Regions from separate parts of the Dactylosporangium cerinum genome, predicted to be linked through region 2. Evidence: riboswitches for the same ligand, from Rfam matches in the RefSeq annotation. Region 2 holds a riboswitch; each other region holds the start of a gene.

Evidence for each region. Region 2 has a riboswitch for cobalamin ahead of metE (5-methyltetrahydropteroyltriglutamate--homocysteine S-methyltransferase). Riboswitches for the same ligand answer to the same signal wherever they lie in the genome.
Region 1: another riboswitch for cobalamin. It lies ahead of bluB (5,6-dimethylbenzimidazole synthase); the one in region 2 lies ahead of metE (5-methyltetrahydropteroyltriglutamate--homocysteine S-methyltransferase).
Region 3: another riboswitch for cobalamin. It lies ahead of ACFPIJ_RS10080 (ribonucleoside-diphosphate reductase subunit alpha); the one in region 2 lies ahead of metE (5-methyltetrahydropteroyltriglutamate--homocysteine S-methyltransferase).
Region 4: another riboswitch for cobalamin. It lies ahead of ACFPIJ_RS36685 (cobaltochelatase subunit CobN); the one in region 2 lies ahead of metE (5-methyltetrahydropteroyltriglutamate--homocysteine S-methyltransferase).

Annotation. Positions count from the first base shown of each region.
Region 1 covers NZ_JBHSIU010000068.1:21,262-25,707, forward strand. Annotated here, with positions in the region: gene ACFPIJ_RS45245 (YciI family protein) at 1-251, opposite strand, end outside; gene ACFPIJ_RS45250 (flavin reductase family protein) at 289-516, opposite strand; gene ACFPIJ_RS45255 (hypothetical protein) at 513-1,307, opposite strand; gene ACFPIJ_RS45260 (hypothetical protein) at 1,416-1,562, opposite strand; gene bluB (5,6-dimethylbenzimidazole synthase) at 1,673-2,293, opposite strand; cobalamin riboswitch at 2,333-2,537, opposite strand; gene ACFPIJ_RS45270 (MBL fold metallo-hydrolase) at 2,554-3,294, opposite strand; gene ACFPIJ_RS45275 (GlxA family transcriptional regulator) at 3,366-4,313, shown strand.
Region 2 covers NZ_JBHSIU010000046.1:38,440-42,885, forward strand. Annotated here, with positions in the region: gene ACFPIJ_RS34000 (sensor histidine kinase) at 1-1,245, shown strand, start outside; gene ACFPIJ_RS34005 (response regulator) at 1,242-1,889, shown strand; gene ACFPIJ_RS34010 (nucleotidyltransferase domain-containing protein) at 1,900-2,532, opposite strand; cobalamin riboswitch at 2,572-2,782, shown strand; gene metE (5-methyltetrahydropteroyltriglutamate--homocysteine S-methyltransferase) at 2,908-4,446, shown strand, end outside.
Region 3 covers NZ_JBHSIU010000011.1:257,087-261,532, reverse strand. Annotated here, with positions in the region: gene ACFPIJ_RS10095 (maleate cis-trans isomerase family protein) at 1-312, opposite strand, end outside; gene ACFPIJ_RS10090 (TetR/AcrR family transcriptional regulator) at 309-866, opposite strand; gene ACFPIJ_RS10085 (DUF4437 domain-containing protein) at 950-1,843, shown strand; cobalamin riboswitch at 1,911-2,121, shown strand; gene ACFPIJ_RS10080 (ribonucleoside-diphosphate reductase subunit alpha) at 2,249-4,446, shown strand, end outside.
Region 4 covers NZ_JBHSIU010000051.1:1,372-5,817, reverse strand. Annotated here, with positions in the region: gene ACFPIJ_RS36695 (precorrin-8X methylmutase) at 1-547, opposite strand, end outside; gene ACFPIJ_RS36690 (precorrin-3B synthase) at 633-1,760, opposite strand; cobalamin riboswitch at 1,796-1,984, shown strand; gene ACFPIJ_RS36685 (cobaltochelatase subunit CobN) at 2,024-4,446, shown strand, end outside.

The DNA of each region.
Region 1 (4,446 bases), on a different contig from region 2:
TCGGCGGCCTCGATCACGTAGAACCCGCCGAGGGCCTCCTTGGACTCCAGGAACGGCCCGTCGGTGATCAGACCTCCGCCACGCAGCGTGGTGGCGGTCGAGGACGCCTCCAGTTCGTGGCCGCCGAGGACCCCGGAGCCGCCCGCGGCGTTGAACGCCCGGTGCCCGTCGCCCTTCGCCGCCCGCTCCGCATCGGTCTCGGCGTCCCAGCGCTGCTCGTCGCCGTAGATGAGAACCAGGTATTTCGCCATCATATGTCCCATTCATCCGGGGCCCTTGAGGGTCCGTCTACCTGTACGACGAGGCAGAGCGCCCCGAAATCGACAGGTACGCCCCGCCGGCGAACACCAGCGGCGCGCCGGTGCCCATCGCGGCGAACGCGCGGACCCGGCCGACGCAGACGTCGTGGTCGCCGGCGACGTGCACGGTCTCCAGTGTGCAGTCGAAGTACGCCAGACCGCAGTCGAGGACGGGGCTGGGCGCGGTTGTAGCGCAGGACGGACAGGTGCAGGTCACGCTCGCCGGCGGCGAACGTGGCCTCCATCCGCTCGATGCCGGCGTCGATGAGGCGCATCGCCTCCGCCGGGTCGCCCAGGTGCATGGCGATGAGGGCCCGGCCGTTCTCGTTGAACGTGAGGTTGTACGCGCGGCGCCGGTCCTGCGGCAGCAGCGAGGCCAGCGACACCGCGGTGTTGACCCAGGCGCTCGCCTTGCGCAGGTCGCGGCGGGCCTCGTCGAAGTTTCGTCTCGGCCACCAGGAAGTAGAGCCGGTGGCCGAGGTGCATCGAGGAGTGCAGGCCGAGCCGGCGACCGGCGAGCAGGTGGAACAGCTCGTGCAGCACCACGAACGGCAGCTGCCCGAACAGGATGGTCAGCTCGACGATCAGCAGGTAGTCGGTGAAGAACACGTTGCCGCGGGCGGGCGCGAGCCGCGGGTCGGCGACGCACACCGCGACGGCGACGACGACGAGCGCGGCGTAGCCGGCCCAGGCCACCGGCGAGAACAGGGCCACGCCGAGTTTCTGCCAGCGGGGCGGGGCGGCGTGCTCCGCGGTGCCGTCAGGGCTCAGGAAGTCCAGGTCCCGCAGGGTGTCGAGGAACTCGTCGATGTCAACGGGTTCGCCGTATCGGTCGGTGTACCAGACGGCGGCGTCCTGCGGTGCCCGGCCGCCGTCGAGCTCGCGGAGCAGCGCGGCGCCGTCCGGCGGGAAGACGCCGTAGGAGTCGCAGTCGGTGCGGCCGACGACGACCCGGTCGCCCTCGTCGAGGTACCGCAGGTCGTGCAGCGCCACTGGTCCGGTCGGCATGCCAGATCTCCTCTGCTGGTGTCCCCTGCCGATCTGCTGGCGTCCTCTGCTGACGGGCCTCGGCCCGGCCGGGGGTGAGGGTGGGTTGCACCCCCGGCCGGGTGTCCGTCAGCCCAGGAACTCGGCGCAGCAGCACATGCCGTAGCAGTAGTTGTTGCAGAGCCTGGCGAGCCGCACCGCGCCCGCCTTGCGGACCACGATCTTCTTCATCTCGGTGCTGGTGCCGGTGCTGGTTTCCGTAGCGATCTGTGCCATGGGAATTCGCCTCCTCAGACGATGTGCGTCACGTTGAGTGATTAGACTGACACGTAGCGTGATTGGCATGAAGTCGCCCGGGCGACAGTTCGACCTTGCGTAACCGACAGCTACCAGCGGTCGTGATGCAGCGCCTCGGCCAGCGGAACCCTGCTACGCCAGCCGTGCCGTTCCAGGTCCGGCACCGCCTCCAGGTGCGTTACCGGGCCGAGGCACAACCACGCGACGGGGCGGATGCCGGCGGGGATACCGAGCAGGTCCCGGACGAACGGCTCCCGGTAGAACGACACCCAGCCGACGCCGAGGTCCTCCGCGGTCGCGGCCAGCCACAGGTTCTGGATGGCGAGGCAGACCGAGTAGAGGCCGGCGTCGGCGATCGCGTGCCGGCCCAGCACCGCCGGTCCGCCCCGGGCGGCGTCGTACGTGACGACCACGGACAGGGTCGACTCCAGTACCCCATCGATCTTGATGCGCTGGAACGTGGCCGCGGCCGCGCCGTCGAGGGTCGCGGCGAACGTCGCCCGCTCCCGCCGGACGTGCTCATGGAACGCGCCGCGCAGCCCGGCGTCGCGCACGAGGACGAAGTCCCACGGCTGCGACAGGCCGACGCTCGGCGCGGCGTGCGCCGCCGCCAGGATCCGCTCGAGGACCTCGGCGGGGATCGGCGCGCCGGTGAACTGGCCGCGCACGTCGCGGCGGCGGCGCACGACGTCATACAGGTCGGTGCTCATGAGGGCAGGCTCCCGCTGCTCAGGCCGCCCCGAAGCGGGGTCGGCGATGCACGCGAGGCCGGTCTTCGGACTCTCGGATCAACGCCTGACCGCCCGCCTTCCCAGCCCTCGGGCCAGTGACCGCACGCCACTGCGGCGCGCCTGGACGGCAGCTCCCCGATCACCGCGGCGGGCCCGTGCCGGATTCACACCGGCTTCCCGATTCTCCCCGGTCGCCCGGAGCACCTCGCATCAGTTCATGCCGCCCAAGAGCCTAGTGGTTACCCCAGCAGGTGCGCGCTACCCACGGCCTCGAAGGCGGCGCGGACGTCCTCGGGGCCTTCGGTGAAGTGCGCCCAGCTGTCGACGTGGACGGGCACGACCGTCCGCGCCTGCAGCAGTTGGGCCGCTTCGAGGATGCCGGCCGCGCCGAGGGTCAGGTCGGCGTCGCCGAGCAGGGCGGTGCGGGCCCGGCCGCCGAACAGGATCGCGACGTCGACGGCCGGGAAGCGTTCCGCGATCTCGGCGACGACCCGCAGCGACGCGTTGTCGCCGCTGACGTAGACGGTGGGCACGCCGTCGCCGTGCAGCACGAAACCGGTGACGGGGCCGGTGAGGTGCTCGGTGCCGTCGGGGCCGTGCTGCGCGGGGACGGCGGTGACCCGCACGTGGCCGGCGCCATCGGGCCGGGGCAGGTCCACGCCGGCCCACGGCTCCAGGCCGACGGTGGGGTCGCCCAGCCGGGCGGCCGCGACCGGGGTGCTGAGGATCAGCGGCACCGACGCCGCGAAGGCCCGACCCGAGTGGTCGAGATTGTCCGGGTGCTGGTCGTGGGAGAGCAGGACCACATCGACGGTGCCGGCGTCCGCCGGGGTGCCGGCCGCGGCGGCGGTCTTGGTCAGCACGCGGGTGCCGAGGGGGTAGTCGCCGGGCGGGTCGAACGTCGGGTCGGTCATGAACGTGAGGCCACCGACGGTGAACACCGCGGTCGGGCCGCCGAACCGGCGGATCTGGAAGGTCATGCCGCCAAGTCTCGGACCGTTGACCCGGCGCCGGGAGTGGCTGGAACGCCATCCCCCGATAGGATCAAGCCATGGACCGCGCACGCACGACGGTCGGGGTGCTCATCGGCGACGGTGCCCCGATGCTGGAGGTCGCGGTCGCGCCGCGGGTGTTCGGCACCGCCGGCTTCGAGCTGCGCACCGCCGGCGAGCACCCGGGCCCGCTGTCGACGACGGCGGGGATCTCGATCACCGCCCCGCACGGCCTGGACGACCTCGACGCCGCCGGGGTCGTCATCGTCCCCGGCTGGAGGCCGCCCGGCGGCGACCCCGTCGCGCCGGCCATCCTCGACCGGCTCCGCCGCGCCCACGACGAGGGCGCCACCGTCGTCGGACTGTGCCTGGGCGCATATGTCCTCGCCGAGGCCGGCCTGCTCGACGGCCGGCGGGCGACCACGCACTGGAAGCACCTGCCCGCGTTCGCCGCCGCGTTCCCGGCCGTCGAGGTGCTCGACGACGTGCTCTACGTCGACGAGGGCTCGGTCGTCACCAGCGCCGGCAGCGCCGCGGGTCTCGACGCGTGCCTGCACCTGCTGCGCCGCGACCACGGCCCGGCCCTGGCGACCCGGGCCGCCCGCGCCCTGGTCGTCGCGCCGCAGCGGGCCGGCGGGCAGGCCCAGTTCATCGAGCGCCCGGTCCCGCAGCTGCGCGCCGGCGACGCGGTCGGCGACGCGATGCGGCACGCGCTGGAGCACCTGGAGGACCCGTCGCTGGACGTGGACCGGCTGGCCTCGGCTGTGCATCTGAGCCGCCGCACCTTCGACCGCCGCTTCCGCGAGACGACGGGCTCGTCGCCGCTGCGGTGGCTGCTGCAGCAACGGGTCCTGCGCGCCCAGCACGTGCTGTCGACCACGGACCTGGACATCGACGCGGTCGCCCGCAGCTGCGGCTTCAGCGACGGTGTCGCCCTGCGCCCGCACTTCCGCCGCGTCGTCGGCGTCCCGCCCCAGTCCTACCGCGCCAGCTTCCGCGCCCGCTGAAGCGGCTCGGCTGAAGCGGCTCGGCTGAAGCAGCTCGGCTGAAGCAGCTCGGCTGAAGCAGCTCGACCGAAGCAGCTCGACCGAAGCAGCTCGACCGAAGCAGCTCGACCGAAGCACCTCGACCGAAGCACCT
Region 2 (4,446 bases):
TTCCTGCTCGACGACGGGCCGCTGTTCACCGTCGCGCTCGCGCTGGTGGCCGTCGGGCTCCCGGCGACCGCTGGCATCGCGATCCTGCGTCACCGCCTGTTCGACATCCGGATCGTGCTGTCCCGCACCCTCACCTATCTGCTGCTCGTCATCGGCGTTTTCGTGGTGTACGCGACTCTGCTGCTCGCCACGGACCGGTTGGGTGGGCTGCTGGCCGTCGGCGTGGTCGCGATCGCGGTGCACCCCGCGTACTCGTTCCTGCGGCGGCGGATCGAGCAGTGGGTGTATGGCTTGCGCGCCGACCCGGGCGCGGCGATCCGGCTCCTCGCCGACCGCGTCGAGGCCGCTGACCCGGACGGTCTGGTCGCGGCCGTCACCGATGCCGTGACCGTCGCGCTGCGGGTCGAGCGGGTCTGGGTGGAGACGGCCCCCGGGGTCTCCGAAGCGGCGCTGCGGACCAGGATGGTCCACCGCGGCGAGCATGTCGGCTACCTCGCGATCCAGATCCCACCCGACCGTGCGTTCGTGGCGTCCGATTTCGATCTGGTGCGGGACCTCGCCCGGTATGCCGCGATCCTGGTGCGCTCCGAGCAGCTCAACGACCAGCTGCGGGAGTCGCGCACCCGCATCGTCGCCGGTCGCGAGGAAGAGCGCCGCCGGCTGCGGCGCGACCTGCACGACAGCGTCGGCCCGTCCCTCGCCGCCGTCGTGTTGAAGCTCAACGCCGCGCAGTCGCGGACCGACGCCGCTGAACGCAACGCGCTGATCGCCGAGACCCGCGACGAGGTCAAGGACGCGATCGCCGAGGTCCGCCGCCTCGTCGACGACCTGCGCCCGCCGGCGATCGACGAGGTCGGTCTGCTCGGCGCGCTCCGGCAGCGCGCCTCGTCCCTGTCCGGCGACGTCACGTTCGAGGTCACCGGCCCCGACGGGTTCCTGCCGCTGCCGGCGGCGGTCGAGGTCGCCGCGTTCCGGATCGCGTCGGAGGCGATGACGAATGTGGCCCGCCATTCCGGTGCGACCCGGTGCCGGGTCGGGGTTCTGGTCGACGGCGCGTTCGAGCTGACCGTCTCCGACAACGGTCACGGCGCGGACCAGCACACGGTCCGGGGGATGGGGTGGACCTCGATGCGCGAACGGGCCGCGGAACTCGGCGGCAGCTGCACGATCACGAGCCGGCCGGAGGGCGGCCTCGTCGTCCGTGCCGTCCTGCCGCTGACCTCGGACGAACCGGTGACCACGTGACCAGACTCCTGATCGCGGACGATCATCCGGCGTACCGCCGCGGATTGCAGCTCATGCTGGCCGACGCCGCCGACATCGATCTCGTCGGTGAGGCCGAGACCGGGGAGCGTGCGGTCGAGCTGGCCGGCTCACTCGTCCCGGACGTGATCCTGATGGACCTTCGCATGCCCCGCCTCGACGGCATCGAGGCGACCCGCAGGCTGGCCCGCGCGGGCTCGACGGCCGCCGTCGTCGTGCTCACCATGTTCGAGGACGACGATTCCGTCTTCGCCGCGATGCGCGCCGGCGCCCGCGGCTACCTGCTCAAGGGCGCCGAACAGGACGAGATCATCCGGGCGATCCGGGCCGCGGCCGCCGGCGAGGCGATCTTCGGCCCGCAGATCGCGCAGCGGATCATCGCCCACTTCGCCGGGGGTGCCGGCTCGACCGCGGCGGCGTTCCCGTCCCTCACCGAACGGGAACGTGAGGTCCTCGACCTGGTCGCCGCCGGCAAGGGCAACGCGACCATCGCCCACGACCTGATGATCAGCCTCAAGACCGTCCGCAACCACGTGTCCAACATCTTCACGAAGCTCCAGGTCTCCGACCGTTCCCAGGCCATCGTCAAGGCCCGCGAGGCCGGCCTCGGCGGCGCCTCCGTTTGACCACGGGCGGCTACAGTTCGGCGATCCAGGGGTGGCCCGAGTGCACGCGGGCGAGGAGCGCCGCGAGGGTCGAGCGCTGGTCCGGGCTCAGGTGCGGCAGGGTGCCGTCGAAGTCGGCCTGGTCCTTGGGGCGCGGTTGCTTGGCCTTGAACAGCAGGACCAGTTCGGGCGCCAGATACGGGACGCCGTCCGGGGTGTGCCGGATGATCTCGCGGTAGGGCAGCCGGACCGCGGGATCGCGTCGGCAGATCCAGGTGTCGCCGTCGTGGGGCTCGCGGAAGACGTCGAGCAGGTAGTTGCCGGTGGCCGGTTCCCGGAGCCAGGTCTGGTGGGTGGCGGCCAGCACGTCCGGGGTGGGGTCCGCGCAGATCCGGCCGCTGCCGACCGCGTCGAAGGCGTAGCCGGGGAACCGGGCGCGGACCTCGGCGAAGTCAGCGGCGGGGACGGCGATCTCGATGTCCCCGTGTGGTCGGGTCTGCTTGCCACGGAACAGATCCAGCGCCCAGCCGGCGGCCACGCACCAGGTGCTGCCGATCCCGGCCAGGCGCCGTGCGACCTCGTACGGTGTCCAGCACGACGCCCACCTGGCGGGGAGGGCCTCGAGTTCGGCTGCGGAAAGCTCGACGCCGGGTACGTGGTCCACGACACCATTCTCGCAAGGCGCCGCCCCGGCGTGCGACGTAGGATGGCGGGCAGTGCTGGTTCGCCCCTCCACCCGAGGGGCGTCGTAAGAGGGAACCCGGTGTGAATCCGGGGCTGCCCCGCAGCGGTGAGTGGGAACGACCGCCGTCATGAGCACTGGGTCCGTGCGGACCTGGGAAGCGACGGCCAGTAGGAGACCGGAGACGGTCGCGCCCGCGAGTCCGAAGACCTGCCCGCACCGCGTGCGCGACCCCGCGCACGCCGCCGACGGCTGCGCGGGCTGGCCACGGGCGACCCGGTGACGTTCGACGCCCCGGTCTGCCCACGTGCCCCTCCCGGGTGGTCGTCGACCACCTCGAGGGAAGGGAACACCGGCGTGACGACAACGCCATTCGGCCTGAGCACTGTGCTCGGCTATCCCCGCATCGGCCCGGACCGGGAGCTCAAACGGGCTCTGGAGTCCTACTGGGCCGGCCGGATCGACGCGACCGCCCTGCACCGGGTCGGCGCCGAGCTGCGCGCCGGTGTGTGGCGGGACCTGCGGCACATCGGCGTGGACGCGATCCCGTCGAACACGTTCTCGTACTACGACCACATGCTCGACGCCGCGGTCGCCGTCGACGCGGTGCCGGACCGGTTCCGGCGCCTCGGGCTCGACGAGCTCGACACGTACTTCGCGATGGCCCGCGGCACCGCCGGCGAACCGGCGCTGGAACTGACGAAGTGGTTCGGCACCAACTACCACTACCTGGTCCCCGAGATCGGCCCGGACACTGTGTTCGTCGCCCGGCCCGGCAAGGCCGTCGCCGAGTTCGCCGAGAGCCGCGCGCTGGGCATGACCACCCGGCCGGTGCTGGTCGGGCCGGCCACGTTCCTGCTGCTGGCCAAGGCGGCGGCCGGCGCACCGGAGGGGTTCCGCCCGTTCGACCGCCTCGACGACCTCGTCACCGTCTACGCGGAACTGCTGGCCGAGCTCGCCGACGCCGGTGTCGCGTGGGTACAGCTGGACGAACCGGCGTTCACCACGGACCGGACCGGCGCCGAGATCGACGCGTTGCGCAGCGCGTACACCCGGCTGGGCGCGGTGCGGCAACGGCCCCGGCTGTTCGTCGCGTCGTACTTCGGGGAGCTCGGCGACGCGCTGCCCGCCCTGCTCGCCACGCCCGTCGAGGCGGTCGGCCTCGACCTGGTCGCCGGGCCTGGCGACGTGCACCGGCTGGCCGGCTGCGGCCCGATCCCGGGCCGCACGATCGTCGCCGGTCTCGTCGACGGTCACAACGTCTGGCGGACCGACCTGCGCGCCGCCGCGGCCCGGGCCGCCGTGCTCACCGGCGTCGCCGACGACGTCGTGGTGTCGACGTCGTGCTCGCTGCTGCACGTGCCGGTCGACCTGGACGCCGAGCCGGACCTCGACCCGGACCTGCGGGCGCGGCTGGCGTTCGCCCGGCAGAAGGCGGGCGAGGTGGCCCAGCTCGGCCGGGCGCTGCGCGACGGCGTCGCGGTCCTGCCCGAGCCGCCGGGCGCGGCGCCGGCCGCGTGGCGCGACGAGCGCGTCCGGTCCCGGCTGGCCGAGCTGCCGGTGCGCCGGCGCGGCGCGTACCCGCAGCGGGCGCAGGCACAGCAGGCCCGGCTCGGCCTGCCGCCGCTGCCGACCACGACGATCGGGTCGTTTCCGCAGACCGACCAGCTGCGCAAGGCCCGCGCCGAACTGCGCGCCGGCACCCTCGATGCCGACGGCTACGCCGAGCAGATGCGCACCGAGATCGCCGAGGTCGTCGCGCTGCAGGAGCGGCTCGGCCTGGACGTGCTCGTGCACGGCGAACCGGAACGCAACGACATGGTGCAGTACTTCGGTGAGCAGCTCGCCGGGTTCGCCGCCACCGCCCGTGGCTGGGTCCAGTCCTACGGGTCCCGG
Region 3 (4,446 bases), on a different contig from region 2:
GTGCAGGCGGCGTTCGAACGCGGCGTTGCCCTCGACGCCGCCCCAGAACGTCTCCGCGGACATGCCCATCACCATGCGGTCGGGTTCGGCGGTGAGCACGTCCCGGACCGCCGTGTCGATCGAGGCGCGGATCTGGCCGAGCAGGGCCTCGAAGCCGGCGTCGTCGCGCATCGCCGGGTCCGGGATGTACATGGAGCCGGCGCGGTAGGCCACGCCCGGCACCCGGGCGGTCCAGTAGTCGTGCTCGACGACGGTGTTGGTGCTGGGCACGACGACGCCGACGACGGCGCGCGGTCCGACGGTGTTGGTCACGGGGTCAGCCTCCGGGCGGTGCTGTCGATGATGCGGTGTGCCCTGGTGCGGGCGGCGGGCCGGTCCAGCAGCAGCGCGTCCAGCAGCAGCGGGGAGACGATCGCGGCGACCGCGTCGTCCCGGTCGGTCGCGGCCACCCCGGCGGCGCGCAGCACCGTGTGGAACGGCGCGAGCAGGTCGCCGACGTAGCGGTGGCGCAGTTGGGCGGCGGCCGGGTCGGTCGCGGCGGCCACGATCAGCGCCTGCAGGAACGCGCCGACCGGCCGGTCGCGGAGCCGGTCGCAGAGCTGGTCGACGGCGGCGTGCAGGTCGCGGGCGAGGTCGCCGGACGCCTCGCCGGGCGGCAGCGGCGCGACGTCGATCAGGGCCGCGAGGACGGCGGCCGGGGTCGGCCAGTGCCGGTAGACGGTCGAGCGGGACACGCCGGTGACCTGGTGCAGGCGTTGCGCGGTCAGCGCCGCGGCCCCCTCGGCGAGCAGCAGCTCCAGGGCCGCGGTGAGCACCACGGCCTCGGTGTCGGTGGTGGGGCCGGCGGGGCGGCCTGGTCGGGTCACGAGGTTTGACGGTACACCTTGTACTCGAAACTAGTAAGCGATACATTCCGCACCGGAAATTCAATGCCGAGTCTGGAGGCCGCATGCGCCCGCACGTGGAGATCATCGATGAGCGCGACCTCATCTGGCACGTCGCCGAGTTCCAGCACGCGACCGGCCCCGCCGAGCAGCGCAACCTCAGCTACGACGAGGAGGACGGCTCCGCCTCGCTGAAGGTCCGCTTCACCGGCGACTGGTCCCGGCCCGCCGGCGTGCACCACGCCGACACCGAGTGGTACGTCCTGTCGGGGCAGGTCGTCATCGGCGGCACCACGCTCGGCCCGCAGGGCTACTGGACCGCGCCCGCGGGCGTCTGGACACCGCCGGTCACCGCCACGGCCGGCACCGAGGTCCTGCTGTTCCGCGAGCACGGCGACTGGCACTTCGACCTCGCCGGCACCGGCCGCGACACCGTGCGGCCCGACCAGCACCTCGTCGTCCTGGACACCGCGGAGATGCCGTGGATCGACGTGAAGGACGGCAGCCCGATGCGCTTCGACCTCGGCGGCACACCCGTGCCCGGGCTCTACATCAAGCTGCTGCACCGCGACGAGAAGACCGGCTTCTACACCCGCCTGATCAAGGCCAAGCCCGGCTGGCGCGAAGTACCCCTCGCCCACCACCCGTGCTCCGAGGAGGCGTACTGCCTCGACGGCGGCTTCGACTACAACTTCGGCCGGATGTGGCCCGGCACGTACTTCTGGCGGCCACCGCTGATCCGCCACGGCGACTTCACCGCCGACGCGGAGACCGGCTGCACCTGGATCGTGCGCTCCGACGCCGACCTCGTCGACTGGTACACCGACAACGCCCGCGTCCAGATGCACGGCGACGCCACCAACTGGGGCCCCGGCCACCCGCACAGCGCCGCGCCCCGCTTCATCGAGCCGGTCCGCTCCCGCAGCATCGGCCGCTGGAGCGACCCGACGTACCAGTGACCGCCACCGCCGGTGACGACACGCCGGCACAGGATCTGGTGTTGTGCATTCTGTACCCCTCCCATATATGGTGGTGCACGCAGCTGGTTCGGCCGGTCCTCCGGGGTCGGTCGTGGCAACAGGGAACCCGGTGTGAATCCGGGACTGCCCCGCAGCGGTGAGTGGGAACGACCGCCGTCATCGAGCACTGGACCGCGAGGTCTGGGAAGCGACGGCCAGTAGGCGACCGGAAGGTCACGCCCGCGAGTCCGAAGACCTGCCAGCGCGCCGCACGCCGACCGGTGTGCGGCGGTCGGATGCCGCGCGGGTCGGCTGACGCCATCGCCGGGCGCGGTCGTGCGCCTTTCCATGGCGGCTTCCCCCTGCGTCGCTCCGGCCTTCGGTGCCCGGGACGAGGGGAACATCATGCGGGTGCGTAAGCGCGACGGCGACCTGGAGCCGGTCGACGTCAACAGGATCGTCACGGCGGTCGAGCGGTGGGCCGGCGACCTGGCCGACGTCGATCCGCTGCGGGTCGCCACGAAGACGATCAGCGGCCTGTACGACGGGGCCACGACCGCCGAGCTGGACAAGCTGTCGATCCAGACCGCGGCCGAGCTGATCGGCGAGGAGCCGCAGTACTCGCGGCTCGCGGCGCGGCTCCTGGCGGCGTACGTCGACAAGGAGGTCCGCGGCCAGGGCGTGGCGAGCTTCAGCCAGGCGATCCGGCACGCGCATCAGCAGGGGCTGATCAGCGAGGACACGGCCGGGTTCGTGGCCCGCCACGCCACGGAGCTCGACGACGCCGTCGACCCGGGCGGTGACCTGCGGTTCGAGTACTTCGGGCTGCGCACCGTCGCCGACCGGTACCTGCTGCGCCACCCCCACAGCCGGCTCGTCCTGGAGACGCCGCAGTACTGGCTGCTGCGGGTCGCGTGCGGGCTGTCGCAGACCGCGGGCGAGGCGATCGGGTTCTACCGGCTCATGTCGAGCCTCGCCTACCTGCCCAGCTCGCCGACGCTGTTCAACTCCGGCACCGCGCACACGCAGATGTCCTCGTGCTTCCTCGTCGACTCGCCCCGCGACGAGCTCGACTCGATCTACGAGCGGTACCACCAGGTCGCGAAGCTGTCGAAGTTCTCCGGCGGGATCGGCATCTCCTGGTCGCGGGTCCGCGGCCGGGGCGCGCTGATCCGCGGCACCAACGGCCGGTCCAACGGCATCGTGCCGTTCCTCAAGACCCTCGACGCCGGCGTCGCCGCGGTCAACCAGGGCGGCAGGCGCAAGGGCGCCGCGTGCGTCTACCTGGAGCCGTGGCACCCGGACGTGGAGGAGTTCCTCGAGCTGCGGGACAACACCGGCGAGGACGCCCGCCGCACCCACAACCTCAACCTCGCGAACTGGATCCCGGACGAGTTCATGCGCCGGGTGGAGGCCGACGCCGACTGGTCGCTGGTCGACCCGTCCGACGCACCTTCGTTGCCTGACCTGTTCGGGGCCGAGTTCGACGAGGCGTACCGCGCCGCCGAGAAGCACGCCGTGAAGACGGTCAAGGCCCGCGACCTGTACAGCCGGATGATGCGCACCCTGGCGCAGACCGGCAACGGGTGGATGACGTTCAAGGACCGCGCCAACGCGCTGTCGAACCAGACCGGCGAGCCCGGCAACACCATCCACCTGTCGAACCTGTGCACCGAGATCGTCGAGGTCAACAGCGACGACGAGACCGCGGTGTGCAACCTCGGCTCGATCAACCTCGGCGCGCACGTCACCGCCGGCGGCGTCGACTGGGAGAAACTGCGCGAGACCGTCCGCACCGCGGTGCGCTTCCTCGACCGGGTCATCGACGTCAACTACTACCCGTCGCCGCAGGCCGCGGCGTCGAACCCGCGGTGGCGGCCGGTCGGCCTCGGGCTGATGGGCCTGCAGGACGCCTGCTTCACGCTGCGGCTGCCGTTCGACTCGCCCGGCGCGCGGGAGCTGTCGACCCGCGTCCAGGAGGAGATCTTCCTGACCGCCCTGGAAACGTCGGCGGGGCTCGCGGAGCGGTTCGGGCCGCACCCGGCGTTCGCCGAGACCCGCGCGGCCCGCGGCGAGCTGCACCCCGACCTGTGGGGCGCCCCGGCCGAGGGCCCGCGCTGGGCCGCGCTGCGGGCCCGGGTCGCGGCGACCGGGCTGCGCAACTCGCTGCTCATCGCCATCGCGCCGACGGCCACGATCGCGTCGATCGCCGGCTGCTACGAGTGCATCGAGCCGCAGGTGTCCAACCTGTTCAAACGTGAGACCATGTCGGGTGAGTTCCTGCAGGTCAACACGCACCTGGTGGGCGAGCTCAAGGCACGCGGGCTGTGGACGGCGGCGGTCCGGGAGCAGATCAAACGGGCCGAGGGGTCGGTGCAGGACGTCGCCGAGCTGCCCGCGGACGTGCGGGAGCTGTACCGCACCGCCTGGGAGCTGCCACAGCGGGCGCTGATCGACCTGGCCGCGGCCCGGGCGCCGTACATCGACCAGTCGCAGTCGCTGAACCTGTTCCTGAGCACGCCGACCATCGGCAAGCTGTCCTCGATGTACCTGTACGCGTGGAAGGCTGGCCTGAAGACGACGTACTACCTGCGGTCCCGGCC
Region 4 (4,446 bases), on a different contig from region 2:
GCGGCAGGTCCGATGCGGCGAGGGCCGCCTTCGACTCCGCCGCGCCGATGAACCCGACGGGGATGCCGAGCACCGCCGCCGGTCGCGGCGCGCCCGCCTCGATCATCTCCAGGAGCCGGAACAGCGCCGTCGGCGCGTTGCCGACCGCAACGACGGCCCCGCCGAGGCGCTCGCCCCACAGCTCGAGGGCGGCGGCGCTGCGGGTCGTGCCGAGCTCGGCGGCGAGCGCCGGCACCCGCGGGTCCCGCAGGGTGCACAGGACCTCGTTGTCGCGGGGCAGCCGAGCCCGGGTCACGCCGGACGCGACCATCTCCGCGTCGCACAGGATCGGGGCGCCGTCGCGCAGCGCGGCGCGGGCGAGGCGGACCACGTCGGCGCTGTACCCGACGTCACCGGCGAGGTCCACCATCCCGCACGCGTGGATCATGCGGACGGTGACCTGGGCGATGTCGGCGGGCAGGCCGGACAGGTCGGCCTCGGCCCGGATCGTGGCGAACGACCGCCGGTAGATCTCCGCGCCGTCCTTCACGTACTCATAGTTCGTCACGCCGTCACCTCCGCTTCGCTCCGGCGCCGGCCTGACTCGACACTGTGCACATGGTGCCCGGCTCCTCCGCTGCGCTCCGGCCCGGTCACGTAACCACCTGGTAGCCGTCCGCGGTCGCGAGCATCTCCACGTGCCTTCCCTTCGGTGCGCCGCAGCGCCGTTCGCAACCGACCCAGTGCACCGGCAGTCCGGTCGGCGCCGTGCCCGCCTCGACCGCCGCGCGCGCGTCCGCCCGCACGTCGGCGAGGGCCTTGGCGCAGCCCGGCCGACCGGCGCACGCGGTCACCCCCGCCCATGGCGATCCGGGGTCGGTGACCAGGCCGGCCGCCGTCAGCAGGGTTTCGACGGGTTCAGCTTCTGCCATCGGTACGTCCGGCACGACGACGGTCCGCCACGGGGTGACGATGATCTCTCCCGGCGCGGCTTCGATGAGCGCCGCCGACTGCGCCGGGGTGAGCAGCCCGAGGGGGACGACGACCGTGAGGGCGGCCCGCCCGTCTGTCTGCGGCGTCCACCCGACGGCCGGGCCGGTGCCGTTGTTCACAGGACGCGGGTCGACGGCCGCGTCCAGGCGGGCAGCCACCCTGGCCGGGCCGTCGGTCAGCTCGGCGAGGCGCCACGCGTTGCCGCCCTGTTCGGCCCGCTCCGCCAGGAACGCTCCGGTGGCCCGCAACAGCAGGTCAGCGTGGCCGCGGGCGGTGGTCGGCGTGCCGGCCAGGGTCAGCCGGTCGCCGTGCAGGCCGACGTCGCCGCCGAGCGGGGTCACGTCGCCGCGCCCGTCGTCGACGGTGACCAGGAACCGCCCCGGCAGCGCGGCCAGGGCCGGGTCGGCGCACAGGCCGGCGTCGTACGCGGTCACCACCGACCGCACATCGACGTCGCCGAGGCCGTCGCGGCCGCTGAGCGGGCTGGCGATGATGTTGCGCACCCGTTCGTGGGTGTCCGACGGCAGCAGCCCGGCGGCGGACAACCGCGCGGCCAGCTCCGTCTCCGCCCCCGGGCGCAGCGCCCTGACCTGGATGTTTCCGCGTGAGGTCAGCTCCAGGGCGGGATCGCCGAGCGCCGCTGCGGCCGCGCGGAGCGTGTGCAGGCCGTCCACGGTCAGCCGCCCGCCGGGCAGCCGGACCCGGGCCAGGCCCCCGTCGGCCGCGGCGTGGACCTGCACCGCGCCCGGGCACCGGTCCGGAGCGTCGCGTCCACTGGCAGCCTGCACGGGCCGGATACTACTGCGCTTGACGCAAGACAGCGCTGTCCAGGAGAGTTGTCGGTGCTGTACGGCGACGTGTGGAGGAAGCCGGTGTGAATCCGGCGCGGTCCCGCCACTGTGACCGGGGAGCTGACCTTCGACAGAAGGCCACCGGGTTTTGCACACCTGGGAAGGCCGGAGGCGAGCGCCGATCCGGGAGCCAGGAGACTCTCCGTCGCCCGACCTTTCCCGACCGACTTGGGGCGCGGACCCCGAGGGAGGACCCCGGCGTGATCCTGCTGTTGTCGACGTCTGACACCGACCTGCTCAGCGCGCGTGCGAGCGGTGCCGCGTTCCGGCTGGCCAACCCGTCCCGGACCGCCGTCGAGGACCTCCCGGGCCTGGCCGACGGCGCCGACCTGGTCGTGGTGCGGTTCCTGGGCGGCTACCGGGACTGGCAGGAGGGCTTCGACGCGCTGCTCCGGCTGTCACGCCCTTCCGGCAGCTCCCGGCTCCCGCTGCCAGTGGTCCTGCTCGGTGGTGAGCAGCTGCCCGACGCCGAGCTGATGTCGCACTCCACGGTGCCCGCCGGGGTCGCCGCGCAGGCCCACGCGTATTTCGCCGAGGGCGGCCCGGCCAACCTGGGTGAGCTGCACAACTTCCTGTCCGACACGGTCCTGCTCACCGGCCACGGCTTCGCGCCGCCGGCGACCACCCCCACCTGGGGGCTGCTCGACCGTCCCTCAACCGCAACAGGCCCCACCGTCGGTGTCATCTACTACCGGGCGCACCACCTGGCCGGCAACACCGCGTTCGTGGGGACGCTGTGCGATGCGATCGAGGATGCCGGCGGCCGGGCGCTGCCCGTGTTCGCGTCGTCGCTGCGCACCGCGCCGGCCGAGCTGCTCGACACGCTGCGGCAGGCCGACGCGCTCGTCGTCACCGTCCTCGCCGCGGGCGGCACGCGGCCCGCCGACGCGCAGGCCGGTGGCGAGGACGAGGCCTGGGACGTGGGTGCCCTGGCCGCGCTCGACGTGCCGATCCTGCAGGGACTGTGCCTGACCAGCGCCCGCGACACCTGGGACGCCAACGACGACGGCCTGTCGCCGCTCGACACCGCCACGCAGGTCGCGATCCCCGAGTTCGACGGGCGGATCATCACGGTGCCGTTCTCGTTCAAGGAGGTCGACGCCGACGGACTCACCGTCTACGTCGCCGATCCTGAGCGGGCCGGCCGGGTCGCCGGGATCGCCGTCGGGCACGCACGGTTGCGGCACCTGCCGCCCAGCGAGCGCAAGATCGTGCTCATGCTCAGTGCGTACCCCACCAAACACGCGCGAATCGGCAACGCCGTCGGCCTCGACACGCCCGCCAGCGTGGTCCGGCTCCTGTCCGCTTTGGACGAGCGGGGCTATGTGGGCGCGGACGGGTTCCCCAAGGACGGCGACGCACTCATGCACACGCTCATCGCCGCCGGTGGGCAGGACGTCAACTGGCTCACCGAGGATCAGCTGCAGGGCAACCCGATCCGGATCTCCGCTGGTCGCTACAAGGCCTGGTTCGCCACCCTGCCGCCGGAACTGCGCGCGTCGATGGAGCAGCACTGGGGGCCGGCGCCCGGGTCGCTGTTCGTCGACACGTCCCGTGATCCCGAGGGTGAGATCGTCCTGGCAGCGCTGCGCGAGGGCAACATCGTGGTGATGGTGCAGCCGCCGCGGGGCTTCGGGGAGAACCCGGTCGCGATCTACCACGACCCGGACCTGCCGCCGAGCCACCACTACCTGGCCGCGTACCGCTGGCTGGCCGACGAGTTCGGCGCGCACGCGGTCGTCCACGTCGGCAAGCACGGCAACCTGGAGTGGCTGCCGGGCAAGACCGTCGGACTGTCCGCGTCCTGCGGCGCCGACGCGGCGCTGGGCAACCTGCCGCTGATCTACCCGTTCCTGGTCAACGACCCCGGCGAGGGCACCCAGGCGAAGCGCCGGGCGCACGCCACGCTGGTCGACCACCTGATCCCGCCGATGGCGCGGGCCGACTCGTACGGTGACATCGCCCGCCTCGAGCAGCTCCTGGACGAGCACGCGACGATCGCGGCCCTCGACCCGGCGAAGCTGCCGGCGATCCGCGCCCAGATCTGGACGCTGCTGCAGGCCGCCCGGCTCGACCACGACCTGGGCCTGGCCGACCGGCCGGGCGAGGACGGCTTCGACGAGCTCATCCTGCACATCGACGGCTGGCTGTGCGAGATCAAGGACGTGCAGATCCGCGACGGGCTGCACGTGCTGGGGGTGGCACCGTCGGGTGAGGCGCGGGTCGACCTGGTCCTGGCGATGCTGCGGGCCCGCCAGATGTGGGGTGGCACGGTGGCCGCGCTGCCGGGTCTGCGCGAGGCGCTGGGTTTGACCGAGGGCGCTTCCGGCCGCGTCTCGGTGGACACGGTGGAGTCTTCAGCCCGCGCGCTGGTTGCGGAGATGGAGTCGCGGGGCTGGCCCACTTCGGACATCTCCGATATTTCCGATATTCCGGATGTGGTACGGGTGCTGGAGTTCGCGGCCCGGGAGATCGTGCCGCGGCTGGCGCGCACCACCGACGAACTGACGATGGTGCTGCACGCCCTGGACGGCGGCTACGTCCCGGCCGGGCCGAGCGGCTCGCCGCTGCGTGGTCTCATCAACGTCCTGCCGACCGGCCGCAACTTCTACTCCGTGGACCC